DNA from 3 places in the Rhizobium sp. CB3090 genome. Region 1 is predicted to be linked to each of the others. Evidence: predicted binding sites of a transcription regulator. Region 1 holds the regulator's gene; each other region holds the start of a gene.
What was found. Region 1 encodes LexA, which represses DNA repair genes until DNA is damaged. Its sites were predicted from a motif close to TGTTCNNNNTGTGTTCNG; they were not measured.
Positions count from the first base shown of each region.

Region 2: QA646_RS01980 (PA0069 family radical SAM protein) is a predicted target of LexA. The motif match lies at 3,862-3,879, and genes of this name have one in related genera.
Region 3: QA646_RS01155 (glycosyl transferase) is a predicted target of LexA. The motif match lies at 3,693-3,710, and genes of this name have one in related genera.

Region 1 covers NZ_CP121662.1:1,309,463-1,315,224, forward strand. Annotated here, with positions in the region: gene QA646_RS06420 (ComEC/Rec2 family competence protein) at 1-2,082, shown strand, start outside; gene lexA (transcriptional repressor LexA) at 2,063-2,785, opposite strand; gene QA646_RS06430 (DUF2721 domain-containing protein) at 3,175-3,666, opposite strand; gene QA646_RS06435 (mechanosensitive ion channel domain-containing protein) at 3,773-5,762, opposite strand, start outside.
Region 2 covers NZ_CP121662.1:407,395-413,156, forward strand. Annotated here, with positions in the region: gene QA646_RS01960 (F0F1 ATP synthase subunit B) at 1-345, shown strand, start outside; gene QA646_RS01965 (F0F1 ATP synthase subunit B) at 349-840, shown strand; gene QA646_RS01970 (phosphotransferase) at 984-1,751, shown strand; gene QA646_RS01975 (ribonuclease HII) at 1,770-2,429, opposite strand; gene QA646_RS01980 (PA0069 family radical SAM protein) at 2,634-3,791, opposite strand; gene QA646_RS01985 (glycosyl transferase) at 4,034-4,552, shown strand; gene QA646_RS01990 (hypothetical protein) at 4,733-5,047, shown strand; gene moaB (molybdenum cofactor biosynthesis protein B) at 5,087-5,641, opposite strand; gene QA646_RS02000 (4-(cytidine 5'-diphospho)-2-C-methyl-D-erythritol kinase) at 5,641-5,762, opposite strand, start outside.
Region 3 covers NZ_CP121662.1:231,667-237,428, reverse strand. Annotated here, with positions in the region: gene QA646_RS01170 (tetratricopeptide repeat-containing protein) at 1-1,169, shown strand, start outside; gene QA646_RS01165 (flagellin) at 1,298-2,209, opposite strand; gene QA646_RS01160 (flagellin) at 2,466-3,383, opposite strand; gene QA646_RS01155 (glycosyl transferase) at 3,715-5,658, shown strand.

The DNA.
Region 1 (5,762 bases):
CTGTTTGCCGGCATGCTGGTGTTCTCGGGCATGGCTCTGGCGCAATGCGAAAGCTGGCGGGCATCGACGGTGATGCTCGACTCTGCGGTGACGACCACCATCACGGGGCGGATCGAACGTCGCGAGGCCGATGACAAAGGGCGTTGGCGCTATGTCGTTGCCCTGGAGGCAACGGAAAAACCGGCCATTCGCCGGCCGCCGGCGCAGGTCACCATTTTCGTGCGCAAGCAGCTCCAACCTTTTGAACTCGGCGATCGCATCCAGGGCAAGGCGCGGCTGACGCCGCCGGCCGGACCCGCCTTGCCCGGTCTCAACGATTTCGCCTTCAGCGCCTATTTCGATGGCACCGGCGCGAATGGCTTTGCCTATGGGACGCCGACGCTATTGTCACCAGCCGGTGATGCCGTTCAAGGGTCGATTCTCGACAAGGCGGATATCTGGCTTGCGCGTTTGCGCAGCAGCATCGGCGACAGGATCAGGACACTTCTGCCCGGCGATACCGGCGCGTTTGCGGCGTCGCTTGTCACCGACGAGAGACGGGCGATATCGGATGAGACGACGGAAGCGCTGCGGACGTCTGGTCTTGCGCATATCATCGCTATCTCCGGTCTGAACATGGCGCTCTCCGCAGGCATCTTCTATGTCGGCCTGCGCTATGCTCTCAGCCTGTTTTTCGGCGTGGCACAGGCTTGGCCAACGAAGAAGATCGCAGCCTTCGGCGCGTTGATCACGGTGACGGCCTATTATCTCATTTCCGGCTTCGGGGTATCGGCAGAGCGCGCTTTCATCATGATGGCGATCATGCTGGTCGCCGTGCTCTTCGATCGGCCATCCCTCAGCCTTCGCAATGTGGCGCTGTCAGCGATCGTCATCCTCATTCTGTCGCCGTCGCAGGCACTCGGTCCAAGTTTTCAGATGTCTTACGCGGCGACGTTGGCACTGGTGTCCGGTTATTCGCTCTGGACGAAAAGACCGCATCGGGAGAGCATTCTCTCCCGGTTCCGGCTCATGCGTCCGCTGCTCTTGGTCTCGCGCTTCTTCGGAGGCATATTGTCGACTTCCTTTATCGGCGGCGCATCGACCGCTATCTTCTCGATAGAACATTTTCACCGATTGGCGACATATGGTCTTCTCGCCAATCTGGCGGCGATGCCGGTCGTCTCCTTTATCATCATGCCATTTGGCATGGCGGCTACGATGCTGATGCCATTTGGCGTCGATGCTCCATTCTGGCAGGTCACCGGCGCGGGACTTGATGTCGTCATCGCCATTGCCAAAACGGTCGCCGCTTGGGGTGGCAATATTCCTTTTGGCCGGCTACCGGTCTGGCTGTTTCCGACGGTCATAACCGGCTTCTTGCTGATGACCTTGCTGAAAACACGATTGCGGCATGCGGGTGCGCTTGTGATCCTCGGTTCGGTCGCCGTCGTGACCCTCAGCCCCGGTGTCCCAAAACCCGATCTGATGATCTCCGAGGATGGCACGCTGGTCGCCTTGCTGCGCAATGGTGCGTTGACGACCAATCGTGAAAAACCGCCCGATTTCATCTTCGGGCAGTGGCAAAGAGCCCTGGCGATCACTGAGCAGCAACCGCCGATGATGCTTCCGCCCGACAGCCAGCTCCCTAAAATCAGCAAATCGGACAAGCATCGCCGCCTGAGTTCCGAAGAACAGAGCGCAGTTCGAAAGGCGATGGATGCTGCACTGGACGATGCCGGGCAGGGCGGCTTCGCCTGCCAGAAAGGTGCGTGGTGCGTGGCAATGCTGGAGAATGGTGAGATGCTTGTCACCATTGAAGACGCTGCCTATCTCGCTGCGGCCTGCGACACTGCCAATATTGTCGTCACTCCCGTACGGCTGCGTCTGGATCGCTGCCGCTCCGGCGCGATGCTTTTTACCGGCGCAACGCTACGCCGGACGGGAGCTATCGAAATGAACCTCAGCGCCGACAAACCAGCAATAACGACTGCGTTCGACAATCTGACGCGGCCATGGAGCCTTCATCGCGCCTATGACTGGCGAACGGGCACTTTCGGAGCGCCGATCGCACGGGTGTCACCGGTCAGTGATAGCGGCGAATGAGGCCGACAAGCTTGCCTTGCACCTTCACACGATCCGGCCCGAAGATGCGGGTCTCGTAAGCAGGGTTCGCCGCTTCAAGCGCGATCGAGGCGCCCTTGCGACGAAACCGCTTCAACGTCGCCTCCTCATCATCGACGAGAGCAACGACGATGTCGCCAGGATTGGCAGTCGTGGCATTGCGGATAATGACGGTATCGCCGTCGAAGATGCCGGCATCGATCATCGAGTCACCCTTGACCTCCAGCGCATAGTGCTCGCCGGAGCCAAGCATGTCGGCGGGAACGGTGATGTCGTGGGTATTGTTCTGGATGGCCGAGATCGGAACGCCGGCGGCGATGCGGCCCATGACAGGGACCGAGACCGAACTGTTGTTTTCCTCATTCACTGGCCTGCTGGGAGCGGGTGGCGGCACAAGCTGCGGCTTGCCAAGGCTGCCCTCGATGACGCTTGGCGAAAAGCCGCGGCGCGGCTGTAGGCTCGGGCTATAGGCCTCCGGCAGCTTGATGACCTCCAGTGCCCGGGCCCGGTTCGGGAGGCGGCGTATGAAGCCGCGCTCTTCCAAAGCTGTGATGAGACGGTGAATGCCGGACTTGGACGCAAGGTCCAGCGCATCTTTCATCTCATCGAAAGATGGCGGAACACCGGACTCCTTCATGCGCTCGTGAATGAAGAGAAGCAGTTCCTGCTGCTTGCGCGTCAACATCGTTTTGAACCTCGGGACTGAGAAGGCGTCGTGAAACAAATCCAGAACGAACACTATATGTTCCATATGTGTTCCGCAAGCCCTTAAATTTTGGTGAAGATTTTGTAAGCGCATCAAATAAACGGGAACATAACAAGTCCTGGCCGGATGGATTTTCCCGATGTCTACGCGCTAAGCGGCGGAAATATATGCGAAAACTCGCAGCGTAAAATTTCGCCGGTCGGAAGCGACCCATCCCAAAAGCAATGAAAAGCCGCGTTGTTTGCTCAATAAGCTCTTTGGAGGACGATGCTCTACGAACGATGGAGAGCAAGCTGCAGATTAGGCAAGGAAGATCGGATTTCAGAGCGGCTGAGACTGGCGCAGTCACTAGTAAATTGGACCTGATTTCAATAGGTTGATTCCTTTCTCGAACTCCTGTGCCTATGTTCGAGCAAGGTGCGATCGTTTGCGATCTGCCTCAGCATGCTGTGCCCAGCCAGAATCATTTCGAAGAGGAAGGCCACAAAAGCGCCCATGAGCGCGATGACGGCAAGGCCGAAGAACCAGAGCAGCATCTGCTCGCGGAATTGCTGGCGAATCGCTCCGCTCATGAGGCCGAGCGTCGCAAGGCATGTGCACACACCGGATGCCGTGCCGAGCAGGACAGCAATCTCGAGCGCCAATGTTCGCCGCCGCAGATAGTAGAGTTGCAGCAATCGCGTTTCATCCGGGTCCTCCGAGGTCACCCGTTCGAAAAGGCTGTTGACCCGGTCGGAGACGCGAGCGAGCCTGGCCGAGAAGACATTCAGACACCCGGCAGTGCCGGCCAGCAAAAAGACCGGCGTCAGCGCTATTTGAATAACGTGTGCGGCAGCAGACGTTAGCTGGTCGTTCAGCACGCTTGATCTCCTTCCTATCCAACGTTGTCCGCTATCAGGTTCGGGGAGTTGCTTCGCCGAGGAAGCGCCTCAGTGTGAGCGAGGGGGCCGATCTCACGCGAATGTTTCACGTCGGTGGCGCCGGCGATTGTGGCATCTGTTCAGCGGTTCTCTTTTTGTGCATCGTCAAAGCGGCGGCAGCGACGTCGGATTTCTCCTCCCCGCCCACTTGGACAGTCGGCTGAGCGAATTCGATACCGTTTTCCATGAAGGCGTCGCGGATCATGGTATAGGCTTGCCGCCGGATGTAGGTTTGCCGACCGGGAAGGACGGTGAAGGCAAAGCTCAGTTCGATACCGAAGTCGCCGATCTGTTCGACGCCCTTCATTTTCAGGGTCTCGAGGATTTGCGGCCCGATTTCCGGATCTTCCTTCAGCTGCTCTCCGATTTGCTTCGCGATCTTTTTCGCCTTGGCCACGTCGGTGTTGAAGGGAACCCGCAGCAGGAATTTGTCGATCGCCCAGTCGCGGCTCATGTTCTGAACGGCGCCCAGTTCGCCGAATGGAACCGTGAACACCGGACCGCGATGATGCCGAAGCCTGACGGAACGCAGGCTGAAGGATTCCACCGTTCCCTTGTAACTGCCGCTCTGAATGTATTCGCCAACACGGAAGGCATCGTCCATGAGGTAGAAAATGCCGCTGACGATATCCTTGACGAGCGTTTGCGAGCCGAAGCCTATCGCAACGCCGAATATTCCGGCGCCTGCAATCAGTGGTCCGATCTGCACGCCCATTTCGGACAGCACGGTAAGGACGGCGGCCGCGATGACGATGGCTGCAAGCGCGTTGCGAAAGATCGGCAGCAGGGTGCGAAGACGGCCCGCGCGCGCGGCTTCCGCCGACAGCGAGGATGCGTCGTGATCGGCAACACTCAATCTCTCGTCAATGAATGCCTTCGACAATTGCCAGCAGAGATCGGCTAAGATCAGGATGACGACGCTCTTCAGCGCACCGCGAACGGCGGCGTCGATTGCCGGATTTTCTCGAGCGAGAATGTTGGGATCATAGTGCCAGATGACTGTGATCCAGGCGACCGCGGCTGCGATGACGATCGCCCGCGCGCCGCGAACGGCCAGCACCATGCGGGCGCTGTTCTTGTTGTCGCCGGGCCATCGTCCCTTAGCGAATGCCTCTGCTGTTCGTCCAACCGCGGACAGCAGTCCCGGAAGAATAACGGCATAGACGCCAAGCCAGAAAAGGCCGAGGAAGTTGGCCACCCAGAGAAGCCAGAGGCAGATTGCGTAGACTGAATAGAGGGTGTTCATAAGCGCAAGCTGTCTGGCGGCTGTTGCATGACCTGGTCGCCGCCATACGGCTTCGAGCGCGATCAGCAACAGGAGAATGGAGAAACCGTGGGAAATGACGGTGCCGACATCTCGGTCGATGGAGAGCGGCTCGGTCAGCGATGTCGTTGCGCCGGCTATGGCCAGAACGGCGATGAAGAGACAGGCCCTACGATAGCTGAAAGGCGACAGAGCGCCTGCGTCCCTCGATAGCTTGCAGAAGGCAAACACGAGGCGAGCGGCGATGAAGGCCAGCAGATAAAACAGGACCACCACATGCAGAAGCGGCGGCCAGTCGATGGCCAGGAAAATGGCGGAGCTGACGAGGGTGAAAGTGATCCATGGCCCGAATCCCCCGATCGTATGGGCGACAAGAGGATTCTGAAATCGCGCTTTGAGGACGGCTTTTTTGAAAAACCATTCCCCAACAAGACCGACGCAGATCAATGCGGTGAGCATGACGAACGCGGGCGCAAAACCGTTCTCCCTTGCTTGCTCGCGCACCCTGCGCGTTGCGTCGGTGAGCTGCACAGTGACATTTGGGATCGCTGCCCGCAGCGCCTGATATCGCGCCCGCGTGCGAGCCTCTCCGGTTTCGATCAATGTCGCCGTCGCTGTAGCTGCGGCTGGCTGCTCAGCCGCCTGCCGCTTTTCCAGCCACTGGCGCAGCTCCGGATCATTCATCAAGCGAAGCAATTCGGACACTTTTGCGGGCGGTGCTGCAGGGGTCGTTTCGGCAACCTGCGCCTGGCACAGTTGCGGCGCGATGGCC
Region 2 (5,762 bases), 900 kb from region 1:
GATGAAGCCTCGCGTCTGAAGGCCGAAGCCGATGCTGCTGTTGCGACCTATGAAAGCGAATTGGCCGCGGCGCGCGCCAAGGCGAATTCGATCGGTGCAACCGCCCGCGATGCCGCCAAGGCAAAGGCTGAGGAAGATCGCAAGACGATTGAAGCAAGCCTTTCCGAGAAGCTGAAGGCCGCTGAGGTGCGTATCGCCGAGATCAAGGCGAAAGCCTTTGGCGATGTCGGTGCCATTGCCGAAGAAACCGCCGCTGCCGTTGTCGAGCAGCTCGTTGGCAATGTTGCGGGCCAGGCAGACGTCGTTTCGGCTGTTGCCGAAGCATCCGCCAAGCGGGAGGGTTGATCCATGGAATTCGGTCTCGACGAAACTTTCTTTGCCTTCGTCGCTCTCATCATTTTCCTCGGCCTTGTCGTCTATCTGAAGGTGCCGGGCATGATGGCCAAGTCGCTGGACGACCGCGCCGATCAGATCCGCAACGATCTGGCGGAAGCCAAGCGCCTGCGTGAAGAGGCCCAGCATCTTCTGGCCGAATACCAGCGCAAGCGGAAGGAAGCCGAAGCGGAAGCGGCCCATATCGTTGCGGCAGCCGAGCGCGAAGCAGAAATGCTGACGACGGAAGCCCGCAAGAAGACGGAGGAATTCGTCGCCAATCGTACGGCGCTTTCCGAGCAGAAGATCAAGCAGGCGGAAGCCGATGCGATGAAGGCCGTGCGTTCCGCCGCTGTCGATCTGGCTATCGCTGCCGCCGAATCCGTGCTCGCCAAGAAGGCCGACGGCCGCGTTCAATCCGAACTCTTCAGCAACGCCGTTGGCGAAGTGAAGGCACGGCTGAACTGAGCGCATAAAGAATCGATCTTTGGAAAAGCCCGGCTTCGGCTGGGCTTTTTGCATTTGAAGGCTACAACTCAACCGCGGCAACATTTGACGGCGGCTCTGGAGTCAAACTAAATTTCGGCCTCGTTTTAAGGAGGGAGATGGTGATGCCGAGTGGGGACGGGGGCGCAGGACCATTTCGCCATGATGATCTCGTCCACCGGCGCACCCGTCCTTGGACAGGAAGCGTTCACGCCCTGCTCTCTGCTCTTCAATCACATGACTTTACGAACGCGCCATTGTCCGCCGGGTATGACGCGACATGGGAGAGGGTGAGCTTTCTTCCTGGCGAGACCGGCGATCTGGATGAGAATGCGGCTATGAGGTCCATGACAGCCCTGCGGTCGGCGGCGCGACTGCTGCGGCGCTATCATGACTGCACTGCACTGTTCATGCGGCCATTGCTGGAGGACCAGACATGGCAATTGCCGCCGCGGCTACCATTCGAGGTGATCTGCCATGGCGATTTCGCGCCGTATAATGTTGTTCTCAATCGCGACGAGGTGACAGATATCATCGACTTTGAGACCGCCCATCCTGGCCCGCGTTGCTGGGATCTCGCCTACGCCATCTATCGCTGGGCGCCTCTGTCCGCCGGCGTCGCGATCAAAGATCTCGGCGAGCTCGACACACAAATTCACCGCACTCGCATCTTTCTTGATGCCTACGGCCTACCCGCAAAAGAACGAACTGCATTGCCGGGCATGATCATCGACCGTCTGAATGCTCTGGTCGGGTTTATGGAAAGCGAGGCGGCCAATGGTGTGGAACGATATCGCCGCAATATCGAAGAAGGCCACGATCACGTCTACCGGCGCGATGTCGCCTATATCGGCGAACACAGGGAAGAGATTACAGCAGGCCTTGTTAAATGAAGGATGGGAAGGCGGCTGTCAGGCCTCTTCTCTTCGAAGGGGCCGGAAGCTCATGCGATGCAGCGAGCAGGGGCCGTGCTTCTCGATGCCGGCGCGATGCTCGGGCGTAGCGTAGCCGACATGGGAGGCAAAGCCGTAAGCGGGAAAGACGAGGCCTGCGCGAGCCATCATCCGGTCGCGCGTCACTTTGGCAACGATCGAGGCCGCGGCGATGGAAAAGGAGCGGGCATCGCCTTTGACCACGGCTTTCCCCGGACAGGCAAGACCAGAAGGCACATCCAGCCCATCCGTCAGCACATAGCTTGCCGGTACGGCAAGGCTGCAGATGGCACGGCGCATGGCATCCAGGCTCGCCTTGCGGATATCGGTGATGTCGATGCGGGCCGCACTCGAAGAAGCAATGGCGACGGTGGCGGTTGCGAGGATTTCGACAAACAGCGCCTCGCGCCTTATGGCCGAAAGCTGCTTGGAATCATTCAATCCCTCGGGAATGCGCTCCGGGTCGAGAATAACAGCGGCCGCGACGACCGGACCTGCCAGAGGCCCGCGTCCCGCCTCATCGGCACCGGCAACCGGCCAGTGCCCGGCGCGACGGGCAATCAGTTCCAACTCGAAGGTCGGAACGATCGGCTCCTCTTCGAAAAGCATGGGAGAATCGGATGGTGTGCTGCGTGGCATGCGGCAAGCTCGCACACCACCCGATCTCCTGCAAGCCCCCGGTGGATCAAGGCGGCGAAACCGAGGACTTTTCCGGCGGGCAGGGAAACCCGCGGGGAAAGGGTGAAGCAATTCCAGGAAAAGTGCTTGAGCGGCTTTCCGTCCGGAATTGCAAAAAAAACAAAAGAGAGAGCGGTTCTAAGATTCCGTGAAAAGCTGAACCGCTTAGAGCAGCGAAAGCTGCACGCCGCTGCCATCCGGCGGCACAAACAGGTCATCGCGCAGCGCGATACTGCGACGGGTGAGCTCCAGCCGCTTGATCGCCATTTCGAAACGGCGGCTGATTTGCCAGGCATAGGGGCCTGCACCCTTCATGCGTTTGTCGAACTCGGCATCATAATCCTTGCCGCCGCGCATCGAGCGGATCAGCGACATGACATGGCGGTAGCGATCCGGATAATTCTGCAGCAGCCAATCGCGGAAGAGCGGGCTGACCTCCAGCGGAAGGCGCAGGATGACGTAGCTCGCCTCTATAGCGCCGGCGGCCTTGCTGGCATCGAGGATACGTTCGATTTCATGGTCGTTGAGCGCTGGAATGATCGGCGCCACCATGACGGCGGTCTGGATGCCGGCCTCGCTGAGCGCCCGGATCGCTTCCAGCCGCCGCTGTGGCGTCGCCGCGCGCGGTTCCATGGTGCGCGCCAGTTTGCGATCAAGGGTGGTCACAGAAATACCAACCCGAACCAGGTTCTTGGCGGCCATCTCCTTGAGGATGTCGATATCGCGCATGACGAGCGCCGACTTGGTGACGATCGCAACAGGATGGTTCGCCTTGTTCAGGACTTCGAGAATCTGGCGCATGATGCGCCATTCCTTCTCGATCGGCTGATAAGGATCGGTATTGGTGCCGATGGCGATGACGCGCGGCTTATAGCCCGGCTTTGCCAGTTCTCGTTCCAGAAGCCGCGCTGCGTCCGGTTTGGCGAATAGTTTCGATTCGAAATCGAGCCCCGCCGACAGGCCCATATAGGCATGCGTCGGCCGCGCGAAACAATAGATGCAGCCATGCTCGCAGCCGCGATAGGGATTGATAGAGCGATCGAAGGAGATATCGGGAGAATCGTTGCGCGTGATTGCCGTGCGCGGCTTCTCCACCTGCACTTCGGTTTTGAAGGGCGGCAGTTCTTCCAGCGTCTGCCAGCCATCATCGAATATCTCGCGCTTCAGCGGCTCGAACCGGCCGCTCGGGTTCAGTCCGGCACCACGACCGCGCCTGCGGTCGATCTCTACTCTGAGACCGGTGTCGGCGATCAAAGCATTGGCAACGTCTGCCGTATTGGCAGGCGCAAATGCGGCCTGCCCTGCAAGGGACTGCTCGTTCATCGGTAACTCCTGGGGCGGTTCATGCCATCGCATGCCGCGTCTAAGGTGATTAAATTCCTATCCGACAAATGAGAACAATGCAAGAACAAAATGCGCAATCACCCGTCGCTTCGGGCTGCATAGGCGGAAACATCCGGAGATCGGAGCGGCATTTTGACTTGCCGTGCAAGCCCTACTTTAGACCTTCCGGATTTCACTGATATGCGCTGGCAATAAATTGTGCGGCGCTCTATAAATGGGCAATGTTGACGGTAATCATTGAATGCCAGGATCAGGAATCTGAACTGGCGCAGACATTGGCGGCATTGGTGGCGGGCGCGATCGAAGGGCTCGTGTGCGACGTCGTCATACTTGATAACGGCTCGCGTGACGGCACCTCGCACGTTGCCGACGCTGCGGGCTGTCGTTTCTATTCGCAATGGGATATCAAGGACATATTGAGTTCGGCGCGCGGCGAATGGCTGCTTTTCGTCGAGCCCGGCGCCCGCCCGCAGGCCGGCTGGATCGATGAGATCGCCGAATATATCTCGCTCAACAAGGTGCCGGCGCGCTTCACCGCGTCGCGCGGCTATCGCCGGCCTTTGCTGCAGCGCATCGGCCGCAGCCTGCCGCCTCTGGAGCTGGGCTTGCTCCTCTCTAAACGACAGGCCATTGCGGCCGCCAAAACGGGTATGCGGCTTGCCGAATTCGCCAAGGGGCAGGAAAGCCGCCAACTGTCGAGCGAACTGATTCCTTCCTGGGTCGCACGCGCAGCGCGGTGACCTGGCTTTGTGATCATTCAGATTCCATTTGAAAATAAAGGAATTGCTGTCATAATTTTCATGTGGCGGCACCTATCGCGTGTCGCGTCAAGTGGCCGACCATGAAGATGCCGGTATGTGGCAGAGCAGGTCAGCGGAACTCTCCTCTTCTGCCGGATTTCCGGCGAAAGGAGGTGCGTGATGGGACGCACGATGCTCTGCCGCCTCATCGGAACGGCCCTTGTGGCAATGGCAATCCTTCATCCGAGCTCAGCAGCTTCGCAGGCGACGTTCGCATGCGCACAGCGCGTCGATATGGTCGCTTTTCTGAATGCACATTATTCCGAAAAGCTTTCCGCCGTCGGTCAGCTTGATCCGAAGAATATCATCGAGATATTCACCGCCGAAAGCGGCAGTTGGACGATGATGATCACCAGTGTTTCGGGTCGAAGCTGCGTGATCCTAACGGGCCAGAGTTGGGAATCAATTCCTGCATTGCCCGGATCGAAGGCATAGGGATTGGGAAAGCCCGGATATCCCCGGCAAAGGGGGCGCTCATTTTGAGCCGGCGCCACGCTTTAGATGTTCATCGAGCCGCGGCATGATCTCCACGAAATTGCAGGGCATATGCCGATAGTCGAGCTGCGCTTTCAAAATGCCGTCCCAGGCATCTTTGCAGGCGCCCGGAGAGCCCGGCAGCACGAAGATGAAAGTGGCGTTGGCGACGCCGCCGGTTGCCCGCGACTGGATCGTCGCCGTACCGATCTTGTCATAGGAGATACGATGGAACACCTCGGAAAAACCATCCATCCGCTTCTCGAACAAGGGCTCCAGCGCTTCAGGCGTGACATCGCGGCCGGTAAAACCGGTGCCGCCGGTGGTGATGACAACGTCGATCGTGTCGTCGCGCGTCCAGACTTCCACCTGGCTTCGGATACGCTCCTTGTCATCCGGAACAATGGCCCGGGCCGCCAATCTGTGACCGGCTTCCGCAATGCGGGCAACCAGCGTATCGCCGGATTTATCGTCGGCCAGCGTGCGTGTATCGGAAACGGTCAGCACCGCGATGCCGACGGGGATGAAGGATCGTGCATCGTTTGGACCGGCCATCATGTCCCTCCCGCTATCGTTTCCGTCGCCTGAAAATACCAATCCGGCCTCAAGCTGTGAAGCGAGACCGCCGCCACCGTCGCCTGCTCAATATTATCGAAAAGGCCGAAGCAGGTGGCGC
Region 3 (5,762 bases), 1.1 Mb from region 1:
TCTATGCTGGTGCGGATGTGACGCCGCTATGGAACGAGCTGATGCAGCGCGTCGGAGCCGACGGCAGCGATGCGGCGGCTATTTTCGACCTCGCGACAATCCTGCAGACGCTAAACCGCTCCGAAGAGGCTCAACAGGTTCTGCGGGGCGCGGTGGATCTGAGCCGCAACTTCTGCGTCGTCCATGGGAATGGACAGGGACCTCGGCTGCTCGCCTTCGTGACCCCGGGCAACTTCATGGCGAACACGCCGCTGGATTTCCTGCTGGCGGATAGCAACTGCGTTCTTTGGTTGCATTACGTGGATCCGGAAACGACCGCGCTCGCGGATTTGCCGGACCACGACGTTGCGTTCATGGCGATCGGCGAATCGACGGAAAACGCCCCTGTGCTCGAACGGATGCAGAAGCTGCTGGCCGATTTTAACGGCCCGATCATGAACGACAATCCGGAACTGATCAGCCGGCTGACGCGCGATGGTGTCAGCGGCATGCTGGCCAATGAGCCTTCCATTCTGTCGCCGAGCACGTATCGCGTGCTGCGTGAAGACCTTGTCGCCATCGGCGCGGGCACAAAGACTCTGGACGAATACGCGCCGGGGCTTTCGTTTCCGCTCGTCGTTCGTCCGATCAGCACCCATGCGGGCAACGGGATGGAACGCATCGCCGATATCTTGGAATTATCCGAATGGATTGACACACAGCCGGCTCCGGAGCTCTACGTCGCGCCCTTCATCGATTTCCGCGGACCTGACGGCCTCTACAACAAGCAACGCATCGTATTTATCGAGGGCAAGGCCTTCGCCAGCCATATGGCGCTCTCCGAACATTGGATCGTGCATTATCTCAGCGCTGGCATGGCGGAAAGCCCGGCGAAGCGCGCTGTCGAACAGGCCTGGATGGAGAATTTCGATACGGATTTCGCGATCCGCCACAAGGAGAGTTTCGAGGCTCTCTATCGTCACATAGGGCTTGATTATTTCGGCATCGATTGCGCGGAACTTCCGGATGGACGCCTGTTGGTTTTCGAACTCGACGTGGCGATGGTCGTCCACAACATGGATAGCGCCACCGTCTATCCTTACAAGCAGATTGCCATGCGCAAGTTGTTTGATGGTTTTATCGATGCCGTGCGCGGCAGGAAGACCGGTGCGGGGGCGAACGCGTCCTGAGCAAACCGTGACGCTCGTAAAAGCAACAATGCGGTAGCGCCATCTTGAAAAACAAAACCGCGCCTCTTGGGAAGGCGCGGTGAATTTGCTGTTTTCGAACTTCCGGCGCCAGGCGCCGGTTCTTCCTATTAACGGAACAGCGACAGGATGTTCTGCGAAGAAGAGTTGGCGATCGAGAGCGACTGGACAGCAAGCTGCTGCTGCGTCTGCAGAGCGGAGAGCTTGCTCGATTCCTGTTCCATGTCGGCATCGACGAGCTTGCCGACGCCCGATTCGATCGAGTCCTTCAGCGACGAAGCAAAGCTCGTCTGCAGGTCGATACGGGTCGAGATCGAGCCGAGACGCGAACCCATGCTGGTCATGGAGTTCAGGGCCGTCTGAACCATGTTCAGGGCGCTGGAGATCTGGCCGCCGGTCATGCCGGTGATGTCCAGGCTGAAGACCGAAGCGCCAACCGTGCTGTCCACGGTGCCGAGAATGCCGGACGTGGTGTCGATCGTGCCGCTGTTCGAGCCGAACAGAACGTTGCCCGTCGCACCGGTGTTGAATGCATACGACGTTGTGCTGACCGAAACGGTGCCGTTGGTACCGCGGATGAAGGAGGAAACGACCGAGGCGGAGTCGTTGGCGGCAGCCACGACCCAGTTTTCGCCGTTGAATGAGGCGGACTGAGCGACGCTCTCCAGCTGCTGCTGCAGCTGGCCGATTTCTTCCTGGACCTGACCCTTGTCGACCGAGCCTTCCATGGCGGTGACAAGCTTGGACTTGATCTGGCTGACGATGTCGAGGGCGCTCGTGACAGCGGTGGTTGCCGTGTCGACCTTGGCGGCACCGAGGCCGAGGGCGTCAGAGACGGCGCCGATAGCGCTGTCGTCGGACTTCATGGTGGTGCCGATCGACCAATAAGCGGCGTTGTCGGAAGCCTTGGAGATACGCAGGCCGGACGAAACAGCATTCTGAGTGGACTGCAAGTCGCTGTTGATGCCGCGCAGAGTCTGCAAAGCGGACATTGCAGCGTTGTTGGTAAGGATGCTCGTCATAATATTTGCCCCTTTGGCAGCAGTTAAATAAGGGACATTCCGGACCTAAAAACCGGTAACGGCACTCAGCATCATGCCTGTTAACCCAATCTGTTAAGGTTAACTCGCCGTTTCAATGGTGTTAGAAAACAGCAATATAGTTAAGAAAACCTGAACTAGGCCGGGTCCAAAAATATAAAAAAAACCGCGCCTTAGGAAGGCGCGGTTAACTTAGTGTTTAGAAATTTCGGCTGGCGTCGAGCGCCAGTCCTTCTTCTTAACGGAACAGCGAGAGGATCGACTGCGAGGAGGAGTTGGCGATCGAGAGCGACTGGATAGCCAGCTGCTGCTGCGTCTGCAGAGCGGAGAGCTTGCTCGATTCCTGTTCCATGTTGGCATCGACGAGCTTGCCAACGCCCGATTCGATCGAGTCCGACAGCGACGAAGCGAAAGACGTCTGCAGATCGATACGGCTGGAGATCGAGCCGAGCTTCGAACCCATGCTGGTCATGGAGTTCAGGGCGGTCTGAACCATGTTCAGGGCGCTGGAGATTTCGCCTCCGGTCATACCGGTGATGTCGAGGCTGAAGACAGAGAACTGGTTGCTGCCGATCGTCGTCTTGGTACCGAGGATGCCGGACGTGGTGTCGATCGAACCACTGTTCGAGCCGAACAGAACGTTGCCCGTCGCACCGGTGTCGAATGCATACGACGTGGTGCTGACCGAAACGGTGCCGTTGGTGCCGCGGATGAAGGAGGAAACGACCGAAGCGGAGTCGCCGCTTGCAGCCATGACCCAGTTTTCGCCGTTGAACGAAGCGGACTGTGCGACGCTCTTAAGCTGCTGCTGCAGCTGGCCGATTTCTTCCTGGACCTGACCCTTGTCGACCGAGCCTTCCATGGCGGTGACAAGCTTGTCCTTGATCTGGCCGACGATGTCGATCGAGCTGGTGACAGCGGTAGATGCCGTGTCGACCTTGGCGGCACCGAGGCCGAGGGCGTCGGAGACGGCGCCCATAGCGCTGTCGTCGGACTTCATCGAGGTGGCGATCGACCAATAGGCGGCGTTATCGGAAGCCTTGGAGATACGCAGGCCAGACGAAACGGCATTCTGCGTGTCTTGCAGGTTGTTGCTGATGCCGCGCAAGGTCTGCAGAGCGGCCATAGCGGAATTGTTGGTTACAATGCTGGTCATAAGTGTGTCCCCTGGAAACTGAATACGAGAAGGAGGACATACCGGACTTCAAATACCGGCGATGACGGAGCGGCTTCATGCTCCTCGGTCCCATTTCCTAGAGGACCAAACCCGTCATGTCGCAGGTAAACTCGCATGCATTACTTGCGAATTTCTTAAACGCGGAACCCCGGGGGGACGGTCGACCATAACGTAGCTAACGATACGTAAAGGGCGGCTCACCATTGCTTCGGTTTCAGGCAAGCTACGCGCGCGATTATCCCACGAATCCATGATGACGGACTTCGGCCTTTGCCGGAGACTGTCCAAAGTTCGCTCGGAGTTCTCGCTCGTGAATACGAAAAACGCCTATGTGACAGCGTCCAACCTTTATCAAAAGGGACAATATACGCGCGCGCTCGAAACACTGAACGAGCTGCTCAATACCGACACATCGCCGAAAACCTACGCCCTGCTGGCAAAGACGCTGCTGAAACTCGGCTTCAGATCGGACGCGGCGAGATCGTACGAACTGGCGGGTAGACAAAAGCCATATCGCGAAGACTATCTGCGGGAAGCTTTGCTGTTGCATTTTGCCACCGGCAACGAAGACGCGACGCTATCGGTCGGAAGCCTGATCCTGCCTCAGGCTCTCAAGGATCCCGACCTGGCCTATGCCCTTACCAGCATCTTTCTGAGCCGTCAGCAAAGGGACCTGCTGGCCGGCTTCAGGACCGTCCTCGTTGAAGGACCGGAGCTCAGGCATCGGCTGATGGCCTCAAAACTGTTGACCGATGACCTTCACGATGACGGCAACCGGCACATCGTCGCCACCCTGTTCAAGAAGCATCCGGACAATATCATTTTCCGCACGCTCCATTTGATCTTTGCCCGTGAATTGTCCGATCTCGCGACGGTGGACAAACACATGGCGCCAATCCTGACGTCGATCGCTGCGGGCAGCCTCGACTATGTCAGGCCGGACAATCCCTTCTTCCATCTGCACTGGTGCGGCGACGAAGCGATCAACAAGTTCGCCGCGCACGACACGGTACCGCTGCCGGCCGGGCACGCAGAGTCGCGACGCAAAGCGCCGCATACATGGGCGGACAAGATTCGCATCGGCTATCTCTCATCGGACTTCTGGCCCGGCCATGCGACAATGAAGCTCTTGCAGCGGACATTTGAACTGCACGATAGGAACCGGTTCGAAATTACCCTCTTCGACCATTCCTCTCTGTCATCTCAGCGCGAGGAAGAGTTCGATTATTCGAGATGGGGTACCATGGTCGATATCCGCAGCCTTTCCGATCAGGCGGCGGCAGAGGCGATCCGCGCCCGAGGGATCGACATCCTGATCGATCTCAAGGGACATACCAAGGATAGCCGCGTCCGCATCATCAACCATAAGGCGGCGCCGATTCAGACGGCATGGCTCGGCTTTCCGGGCTCTGCCGTCAACATCGATCTCGACTACATCATCGGCGACCCCTACGTCCTGCCGGATTATTCCAAGCCGCATTTCCACGAGAAGTTCTGCCGGCTGCCCGAATGCTATCAGCCGAACGACCCGATGTATCGCCCGAAGGCGCGGCCGACGACCCGCGCGCAGCATGGTCTGCCGGAAGATGCCTTCGTCTTCGCCTCGTTCAACGGCAACCGCAAGATCACCTCTCAAATAATCGATGTCTGGTGCAACATATTGAAGCGCACGGAGAACAGCGTGCTCTGGCTGCTTTGCAACGGTCCGCGCGCCGAGGCCAATCTCTGGGCTCGCCTGGAGGCGCGCGGCGTCAACCGCAAGCGCATCGTCTTCACCACCCGCATCCGCTATGAGGATCATATCGACCGCCAGCAATTGGCCGATCTCGGCCTCGATACCTTCCCGGTGAACGGCCACACGACGACCTCGGAACAGCTCTGGGGCGGTTTGCCCGTGTTGACGATGAAGGGCACGAACTTCGCCTCGCGCGTCAGCGAAAGCCTGCTTACCGCCATCGGCGTACCGGAGTTGGTGGCCGCCGATGTCCAAGCTTATGAAGATATGGCCGTGGAGCTTGCAGGGCAGCCGGAGCGCATTGCCGCACTCAAGGAAACACTGGTCGCCAATCGCTATATCAAGCCGCTCTTCGACGCCGAACGCCTGACCCATCACCTCGAAACCGCCTACGAAATGATGGTCGAACGCGCCAGGAAGGGCCTCGGTCCGGATCATATGGACGTGCCGGCACTGCCGGTTCGCACCGAGCCGTTCCTGGTCGAAGATCAGAGTGCTGCAGCGATCGCCGCGGAGTAAGGACCTCGCGTCATCGGAAGTTCTGCTCCCGATGACGGTCTGCCCAGCGGATAAGATGTTCTAAATTCAAAAGACTAGAGCGACCTTTGTGCGTTCATATGAAT